Regions from separate parts of the Paraburkholderia sp. USG1 genome, predicted to be linked through region 1. Evidence: predicted binding sites of a transcription regulator. Region 1 holds the regulator's gene; the other holds the start of a gene.
The links. The regulator HrcA, encoded in region 1, represses chaperone genes, less so after heat shock. The targets are predictions, from matches to a motif close to TTAGCACTCNNNNNNNNNGAGTGCTAA.
Positions count from the first base shown of each region.

Region 2: the regulator HrcA is predicted to act here: its motif matches at 2,919-2,945, upstream of groES (co-chaperone GroES).

Region 1 is NZ_JAMWXW010000009.1:149,705-154,505, reverse strand. It holds gene recN (DNA repair protein RecN) at 1-525, opposite strand, end outside; gene NE850_RS14540 (NAD kinase) at 597-1,499, opposite strand; gene hrcA (heat-inducible transcriptional repressor HrcA) at 1,830-2,849, shown strand; gene hemH (ferrochelatase) at 3,024-4,094, shown strand; gene NE850_RS14525 (RNA-binding S4 domain-containing protein) at 4,103-4,510, shown strand.
Region 2 is NZ_JAMWXW010000041.1:41,353-46,153, reverse strand. It holds gene NE850_RS35325 (IS1182 family transposase) at 1-78, shown strand, start outside; partial or broken gene NE850_RS39570 (acyltransferase family protein) at 1,012-1,260, shown strand; gene NE850_RS35315 (acyltransferase family protein) at 1,217-1,936, shown strand; gene NE850_RS35310 (SGNH hydrolase domain-containing protein) at 2,224-2,580, shown strand; gene groES (co-chaperone GroES) at 3,018-3,308, shown strand; gene groL (chaperonin GroEL) at 3,362-4,801, shown strand, end outside.

The DNA of each region.
Region 1 (4,801 bases):
AACCCTCTCGCGCCATGTGCGCCATGCCCGCGTGACGGTAGCCGCCGTGTCGGACAGTCCGGCGTGAGTGTCGAACAGTTCGCGTTGCGCGTCAGGGCGCATCAGCAACTGGTGCGCGTGCTGGCCGTGAATATCCACCAGCATCTCGCCGACCTCGCGCAACTGCGCGAGCGTCGCCGCGGTGCCGTTGATGAACGCCCGCGAGCGGCCGTTGCCATCCACCACGCGCCGCAGCATCACGGTGCTGCCGTGATGACCGTCGCTGCCCGTCGTGCCGAGCGCCTGCTCGTCGAGCCATTGCTCGACCTGCGCATGGGTCTCGAATTCCGCCGTGATGTCCGCGCGGCTTTCGCCGGTGCGCACGACGTTCGCATCGGCACGGGCGCCGAGCGCGAGCGCCAGCGCGTCGATCAGGATCGACTTGCCGGCGCCGGTTTCGCCGGAAAAAACAGTGAAGCCGGTGTCGAATTCGAGATCGAGCGCGGCGACGATGACGAAGTCGCGTATCGAGAGGTGGCGAAGCATGGAGGTCGTCTGATGAGCTTGGTGGTCAGGGTTCGGCAGCGGCGGCGTTCGCGTTCCGGTGGCCTCGCCGCTCAGGGCTTGGGGTCTTCTTCGTGCGACGGGTATTCGTTCCAGTGCAGCTTCTTGCGCAGCGTGGCGAAATAGCTGTAGCCGACGGGATGCAGCATGGGCACCGTATGACGCGAGCGGCGCACTTCGATCGTGTCGCTCAGTTCGAGCGAGGTGAACGACTGCATGTCGAAATTGACGTTCACTTCGCGCCCCGAGACGATCTGGATGCTCACCTTGGAATCGTCCGGCAGCACGATCGGACGGTTCGACAGCGCGTGCGGAGCAATCGGCACCAGCACGATGCCCTGCAATTGCGGATGCAGAATCGGCCCTTGCGACGACAGCGCATAAGCGGTAGAGCCGGTGGGCGTGGCCACGATCAGGCCGTCCGAGCGCTGGTTGTACATGAAGCGGCCATCTACCGAGACATGCAGCTCCGCCATGCCTGAGAAACCGCTGCGGTTGACCACCACGTCGTTGAAGGCCAGCGCGTGATAGATCGGGTTGCCGTCGCGCATGATGCGCGCTTCGAGCAGCACGCGTTCTTCGCGTTCGAAATTGCCGGCCAGCATTTGCGGCACGATCTCGCGCATGTCGGAGATCGGAATGTCGGTAATGAAGCCAAGCCGCCCGTGGTTGATGCCGATCAAAGGCGTACGGTACGGCGCGAGCTGACGGCCGATGCCGAGCATGGTGCCGTCGCCGCCCAGCACCACGGCCACGTCGGCGCGCGCGCCGATCTCGGCGGGGCGCAGCGCCGGGTAGTCGGTGACGCCGATCTCGGCGGCGGTATCGGCTTCGAACACGACCTCGAAGCCGCGCTTCGCGATGCACAAGGCGAGCGCGGTCAACGGCTCGGCGATACCCGGCGTATTGTTGCGCCCGACGAGCGCGACGGTCTTGAACTGGCTGGTCACTTGCATGCCGGCATTACACCATAGGTGGGGCCTGAAAAGAACCGTGGGCAGACCCGGTGGCGAGCCGACGTGCGCGGGCCGCCAGCGCGTCTCGCGATTATCGTTAGAATGGTGAAGCCTTGATGACATGCGCGCCGGTTAAAGTGCGGCGGGGTGCCGGCAGCCGGGCCGCCCGGAAGGCGGCCCGCGACGTGGTCCGCAACGCGCCGGGCTGAACGCCGGCCAACGTGCCGGGCCGGAGGCAACGTGCCGCAGCGGCAAGCGGCGGCGCGTTCGTCAGGGATGGGCGCCCCTAGCGCTCGCGGTAGTCGTGCCATTGAGCTAAAATTTTCCGTCATGCTAGATCCTCGCGCACAAACCCTCCTCAAAACGCTGATCGAGCGCTACATCGCCGAAGGTCAGCCGGTCGGCTCGCGCACGTTGTCGCGCTATTCGGGTCTCGAACTCAGTCCCGCAACGATCCGCAACGTGATGTCCGACCTCGAGGATCTGGGGCTCGTGATCAGTCCGCATACTTCCGCGGGCCGCATTCCCACGCCGCGCGGCTATCGTCTGTTCGTGGACACCATGCTGACGGTGGAGTCCGCCGCTGACGAAGAAGCGGTGATGCGTACCGTCAAGACCACGCTGCAGGCGGGCGAGCCGCAGAAAATCGTCGCCGCGGCGGCCAGCGTGCTGTCCAACCTCTCGCAGTTCGCCGGCGTGGTGCTCACGCCGCGGCGCAGCCATGTGTTCAAGCAGATCGAGTTCATGCGCTTGTCGGACAAACGCATTCTGCTGATCATCGTCACGCCGGAAGGCGACGTGCAGAACCGCATCATGGCGACCCAGCGCGATTTCTCGCCGTCGCAACTTGTCGAGGCCTCCAACTACATCAACGCACACTTCGCGGGCCTCTCGTTCGACGACGTGCGCCGCCGCCTGCGCGAAGAAATCGACGAACTGCGCGGCGACATGACCACGCTGATGCATGCCGCCGTCACGGCCAGTACGGACGAAGCCGACACGGGCGAAACCGTGCTGATTTCGGGCGAGCGCAACCTGCTCGAAGTGGCCGACCTTTCGTCGGACATGGCGCGCTTGCGCAAGCTGTTCGATGTGTTCGACCAAAAGACCAGTCTCCTTCAGTTGCTCGACGTGTCGAGTCACGCGGCGGGCGTGCAGATTTTCATTGGCGGCGAGTCGAATCTCGTGCCGATCGAGGAAATGAGCGTGGTCACCGCGCCTTACGAGGTGAACGGCAAGATCGTCGGCACCTTGGGCGTGATCGGACCGACCCGCATGGCCTACAACCGCGTGATTCCGATTGTGGACATTACCGCGCGCCTGCTTTCGCTGACCCTCAGCCAGCAGTAAATAGCTTCGGCTTCCGGTGTTGGCTGTTCCAGCCACGAATAATGCGTGACGGCGCACGGCTTGCCAATTGGCCGAATGGCCAGGGGTGTCCGGCGGACCGGTGCATGCACCACGCCGCTATAATGGTTCTCACCTGAACCGACACTCCGCCTGAGCGGGTTACCTCTGCTGCCTATGCGCTTCGACCTCGAGCGGCCTTCACAGAACGCCACGTCACACCGTGTCGCTGTGCTGCTGATCAATCTCGGCACACCCGACGCGCCGACGCCGCGTGCGGTCCGCCGCTATCTCGCGCAGTTTCTATCCGATCCGCGCGTGGTCGAAATTCCGGCGCTGCTCTGGCAGATCATCTTGCGTTTGCTGATTCTGCCGTTTCGGGGCGTCGCTTCCGCCAAGAAGTACGCCGCGGTGTGGATGCCGGAAGGTTCACCGCTGCGCGTCCATACTGAGAAGCAGGTGGAGGGCTTGCGCCATCTGCTGCAACTGAACGACTACACGGTGCTCGTCGATTACGCGATGCGCTACGGCACGCCGGGTATTCCGGCCATGCTGAACCAGCTCAAGCTGGCGGGTGCCGAACGCGTGCTGCTCATGCCCATGTATCCGCAGTATTCGTCGTCCACCACCGCTACCGCTTTCGACGACGCCTTTTCGGCGCTCAAACGCATGCGCAATCAGCCGGAAATCCGCACGGTGCGCCAGTACGCCGATCATCCGGCCTACATTGCGGCGCTTGCCGCGCAGGTGCATCAATATTGGCATCAGCACGGCCGGCCGGATTTCGCCGCGGGCGACAAGCTGGTGCTGAGTTTTCACGGCGTGCCCAAACGCACGCTGGATCTCGGCGACCCATACCACGAGCAATGCCAGCAAACCGGCGCGCTGCTGATGCAGGCGCTCGAACTGACGCCGGTGGAATGCCGCATTACGTTCCAGTCGCGTTTCGGCAAGGCCGAGTGGTTGCAGCCGTACACGGCGCCCACGCTCAAAGAATTGGGCGCGGCGGGCGTGCGGCGCGCCGATGTGTTCTGTCCGGGCTTCACTGCCGACTGCCTTGAAACCATCGAGGAAATCGGCATGGAAGTGCGCGACGAATTCCTGCATGCGGGCGGCAAGGATTTCCATCGGATTGCCTGCCTGAATGCGTCGCAGGCGTGGATTGCCGCGTTGGGGGAAATCGTCGCGCAGAATCTGCAGGGCTGGCCGGTGCAGGCGCTGCCGGTGCCGCATACGACAGGAGCTTGAACAGGCTCATGAATTACGGGATTTCAACCGAAGCGGGCGCGAAACTGCGCATCGACAAATGGCTTTGGGCGGCGCGCTTCTTCAAGACGCGTTCGCTCGCGGCGGCGGCCGTCGAAAAAGGGCATGTGCGCATTGACGGCGCCAGCGTCAAGCCGGCCAAAGACGTGCGCGTCGGCGACCTGGTCGAGATCGAGATAGAGCGGATTGTGTGGCAAGTGGCGGTGCTGGGCATGTGCGACGTGCGCGGCCCGGCGAGCGTCGCACAAACGCTTTATGCGGAAACCGAAGAGAGCAGGGTGAAGCGGCAGGTCGAACAGGAGCGGCGCAAGACGTATCGCGAACCGGCGGCCGCATTGCACGGCCGGCCGACCAAGCGCGACCGGCGCACTATCGACAAACTTTCAGGTGGGGGTTGAACAGCTGTTCCATGGTTGCGTGCACACCGCCGTATTCGGTAGTGTGATCGTTGACAGCCCCGGACATGCAGATGGTCGTGGTGCCCGCAATCAGTACCAATGCGACCACCGAGATTGCAAAGGTCAGTTTCACGGTGCTCCCCTAGGGAAGGTTCAGGAGAAAGACGGGCGAATCGGGTGGAATTGCAATATGTCGGAAAGGCTTACGTCAGATTAGGGTTAACGCGTCTTTTCCGATGCTTTATTGGAGCATAGGCCACTTGCAGTCCGCACTCAATCTCAATCTGATTG
Region 2 (4,801 bases), on a different contig from region 1:
GCCTACAACCTGAAGCGGGTCATGAACATACTTGGCGTTGCAGGGACGATGAAGGCCATGAAGATGGTTAGAAGCTAAGGCCCCGAGGGGCTTTGTTGTGCTCGCGATGTTCGATTAGTGCAAACTCGCCGTATCAAACTCGATCGACCTGACCGGCAATCGCGCGCTCAGCGGCAAAAATGGAGTTTCCACACACTCTGGTTCTCTTACCGCCGCTGGTGGTGGAGTGGGAATCCGAGTCGGTAAGCGACAGTTGTCCATCCGGTTCGTCCTTCAAATGCTGTTTGATCTGCTAGAGCTGACGCATCTGCTGACGCGACATCGCGATCGTCTGCTGCAGGCGCACGGCGTTACCATCGGAACCTGTTGGACTGGTCCGTCTATAGTTTCAATCATGTCGAGATATGACTGAGCGCTTTCCTCAATCCGTTGCTGACGCTGGTGACAGACCGTTACCCTCGAACTCGAGGATGAAGCCTGCGAGGACGCGCCGCCGGGAAACACTACATTGTGGCGTTTCGTCAGGATTGGCTCGGGGTCGTTGGCGAATAGCGGATTCTTCAGCGTAGCCTTAACAAGTTATCTATTTTTCGAAAGCTGTAGCGTCGAAAGAAAACCGGTGACCAAATTGCCGGTACTTTGCTCGACACTGGCCGTAAGTCATGTGCCGCCCGACGCCATTATGGATTCGCACTCTGCAATATTTCATACTTTCAGGCGATAGGCCGGCGGAAAACGCAGCTCACCGACCTATTTGGGGTACTGCCGTTAAACATACACTGCGAACATGCTTTAACTAACGCGTAGCGAAACTTCAGCTGGCCGACTTCGACGATTCGGCGATACACGCCATTAGACCGCCAAATTGGGCCGAAGGCGATTCGATCCAATCTTGCCAGGGTATGGTCGCGCGTAACTTTCGTTTGCGCTGCATCATTTGCGTGAGTGGCGACTGTCCGAATCAACCGAACATCCGGCGCGATCGCGGCCGTGACACGTCGAGGCGAAAACATGATGCAAAATCCGAGCTCTTCGGGGAAAAGCGGCGAATATATTGACCACATTGATGGCCTGCGCTTCGTCGCGGTGACGCTGGTACTGCTCTATCATGCCGACATGCTTGGGGTCTCCGGCGGCTTTATCGGCGTGGACATATTTTTCGTCATATCCGGATTCCTCATTACTCGCATCGTATTGAAGATGTCCCTTGACCGCAATGGGATCGTCCGTTTCTACACGAGTCGCTTCCGCCGCATCGTGCCGGCCTATCTCGCTCTCGCGGCCACAACCGGGATCGTCGCATCTTTCCTCTTTTTGCCTGTCCATTTGGATATGTTGCTCCCCGGGCTCGTCTCATGCATCGGCTTCATGTCAAACATCGTTTTCTACCGCGCGACGAGCTATTTTTCTCCAGACCCGCGCGTACAACCCGCTCTTGCATACGTGGTCGCTTGCCGTCGAATGGCAGTTTTATCTGCTCTACCCGTTCATCTTTATCATGTTTCGCCGTCTAAAGATTCGCGACGTGACGACGCTCGCGCTTATGGCGGTCACGTCGTTTGCCCTCTGCGCTGTACTGCTCGCCTTCTATAAGCTGGAGGCAGCGTTTTATCTATTGCCTACTCGCATGTGGGAGTTTGCTGTTGGTGGTTTGATTCCCCTCGTACCCGCCCGCAAATTGCCGCCTGCGCTTTCGCGACTCCTGGCTGCCGCCGCGGTCGGCGCCATCGCATTTTGCGTGTTGCACTACGACAGCGAGACGCTCTTCCTTGGCGCGGCGGCGCTTGCGCCATGCATCGCGACCGCGATCCTCATCCGCGAATGTGCCGACCCCGGGCCCGCTGCATTGGTTTTTGACGCTGTCGCCGGTCCGGCTGCTGGGCCAGGCATCCTATTCGATCTATCTGTGGCACCGGCCCATCATCGTGTTCCTTGACTACGGATTCTTTCACTTTACTTCGCATGCGGTCGCCTATCGGGCCGCGACGATCGTGTTGCTCTCCATTGCGACCGGGCTCGCCTCATGGCGATTCGCCGAATTGCCCTTCCGTCGGCCCGCCGGCCTCGTTGCCAGACGGCTTGCCTGGATATCGGGGCTCGCGACGGTGCCACTTTTGACTGCGGTCGTCATTGTCGCGACGGGTGGCATGCCACAGCGGTTCCCCGGCGTAGTGACACTGGTCTCCTCGGGTTCCAGCGACGTGGGGTATCTTCCGCTCCTGCATGACACATACAGCTCCGATCGACGGTAGCGCCCACGGGCTATTTGAGCTCGGCGAGTCTGACGCGCGGCGCACGTTCTTGCTGCTGGGCGATTCGCACGCAGCGGCGCTGGCCGAAGGACTCTCGGACCTTGCGCAGCGCGACGGCAAAGCCGGCGTGCTCTCGGTGGCGGATGGCTGTCTGCCGTTTCTCAGCTATCCGTGCAGCTACGCGCCCGCGCGCAAGCGCTGTGCACTTAACCAGCAGGCGATACCCGCCATGCTCACCACGCTAAAGCCTGACGCTGTGATCCTGCACGCCACGTGGCCCGCGTACTATCAAGCCAACCCGCGAGCCTTCAAGGCTGCGCTCACCTAAACGCTTGATTGGTTCGCGACGCAAAAGGTGCGTGTCTATCTGATCGGCGACCGATTTATGTTAGCGACAGGATGATAGGGATTTCCCTAGGATTGCGAGCACCGCGGTCACGTGCGCCCAAGCAGCGGTTGGAAAGGTTGCAGTGGCCGGCTCCAAGCGTGCGCCTCAGCAAGTGACGATCCGATTGCAATCTCTTGTTTTTGTTATGAATAATCTGCGGTGGCCGCGTTCCAATGCGGGCAGGGAGTTCAAACTTAAGTGAACAAAGTTCAAAGTTGAGCGAATCTCGACAATCCGCCTTCATCCCTTCTTGAATTTGTCACCACCCGTCCATATAATTAGCACTCGCTGCACGAGAGTGCTAACAACATCGCCGGTTGGCTCAGCCAGCCGGGTTTTCTCAGCGTTCTTCAGTCTCAATCAAGAGAGGAGTATGTATGAACCTTCGTCCTTTGCATGATCGCGTGATCGTCAAACGTCTGGATCAAGAAACCAAGACTGCGTCGGGCATCGTGATCCCCGAAGCCGCAGCAGAAAAGCCGGATCAAGGCGAAATTCTGGCAGTCGGCCCGGGCAAGCGTGACGACAAAGGCGCACAAATCGCCCTCGACGTGAAAGTTGGTGACCGCGTCCTGTTCGGCAAGTATGCAGGCCAGACCGTCAAGGTCGACGGCAACGAACTGCTCGTGATGCGCGAAGAAGACATCATGGCCGTGGTGCAGAAGTAAGCGCCAGTCGCTACTTTCCCGGTCATATCCCAGAGAATTCAAGGAGTTAGAAGATGGCAGCTAAAGACGTCGTATTCGGTGATTCCGCCCGTGCCAAGATGGTTGAAGGCGTGAACATCCTCGCGAACGCTGTGAAGGTCACGCTGGGCCCGAAGGGTCGCAACGTTGTCCTGGAACGCAGCTTCGGCGGCCCGACGGTCACGAAGGATGGTGTTTCGGTCGCGAAAGAGATCGAACTGAAAGACAAGCTCCAGAACATGGGCGCACAAATGGTCAAGGAAGTTGCTTCCAAGACCAGCGACAACGCAGGTGACGGCACCACGACCGCAACGGTTCTGGCTCAGTCGATCGTCCGCGAAGGCATGAAGTACGTTGCATCGGGCATGAACCCGATGGACCTGAAGCGCGGTATCGACAAGGCTGTGTTCGCAGCGATCGAAGAACTGCGCAAGATCAGCAAGCCTTGCACGACCAACAAGGAAATCGCTCAAGTCGGTTCGATCTCGGCAAACAGCGACTCGTCGATCGGCGACCGTATCGCTGAAGCGATGGACAAGGTTGGCAAGGAAGGCGTCATCACCGTTGAAGACGGCAAGTCGTTGCAAGACGAACTGGACGTTGTCGAAGGTATGCAATTCGACCGCGGCTACCTGTCGCCGTACTTCATCAACAACCCGGACAAGCAAGTCGCTGTGCTCGAAAACCCGTTCGTGCTGCTGCACGACAAGAAGGTTTCGAACATTCGTGACCTCCTCCCGGTCCTCGAGCAAGTCGCTAAGGCTGGCCGTCCGCTGCTGATCATCGCAGAAGACGTCGAAGGCGAAGCGCTGGCTACGCTGGTTGTGAACAACATCCGCGGCATCCTGAAGACTGTTGCTGTCAAGGCTCCGGGCTTCGGCGATCGTCGTAAGGCCATGCTGGAAGACATCGCGATCCTGACCGGCGGTCAAGTTATCGCTGAAGAAACCGGTCTGACGCTCGAAAAGGCAACGCTGGCTGAACTGGGCCAAGCGAAGCGTATCGAAGTGGGCAAGGAAAACACGACGATCATCGACGGCGCTGGCGAAGCTGCAACCATCGAAGCACGTGTGAAGCAAGTTCGCACGCAAATCGAAGAAGCTACGTCGGACTACGACCGTGAAAAGCTGCAAGAGCGCGTGGCCAAGCTGGCTGGCGGCGTTGCAGTGATCAAGGTCGGTGCTGCGACCGAAGTCGAAATGAAGGAAAAGAAGGCACGTGTCGAAGACGCACTGCACGCAACGCGCGCAGCTGTGGAAGAAGGCATCGTTGCTGGCGGCGGCGTCGCACTGATCCGTGCACGTACGGCAATCGCTGGCCTGAAGGGCGCTAATGCCGATCAGGACGCAGGTATCAAGATCGTGCTGCGCGCGATGGAAGAGCCGCTGCGCCAGATCGTCACGAACGGTGGCGAAGAAGCCAGCGTCGTGGTGGCAGCTGTTGCTGCTGGTACGGGCAACTACGGCTACAACGCC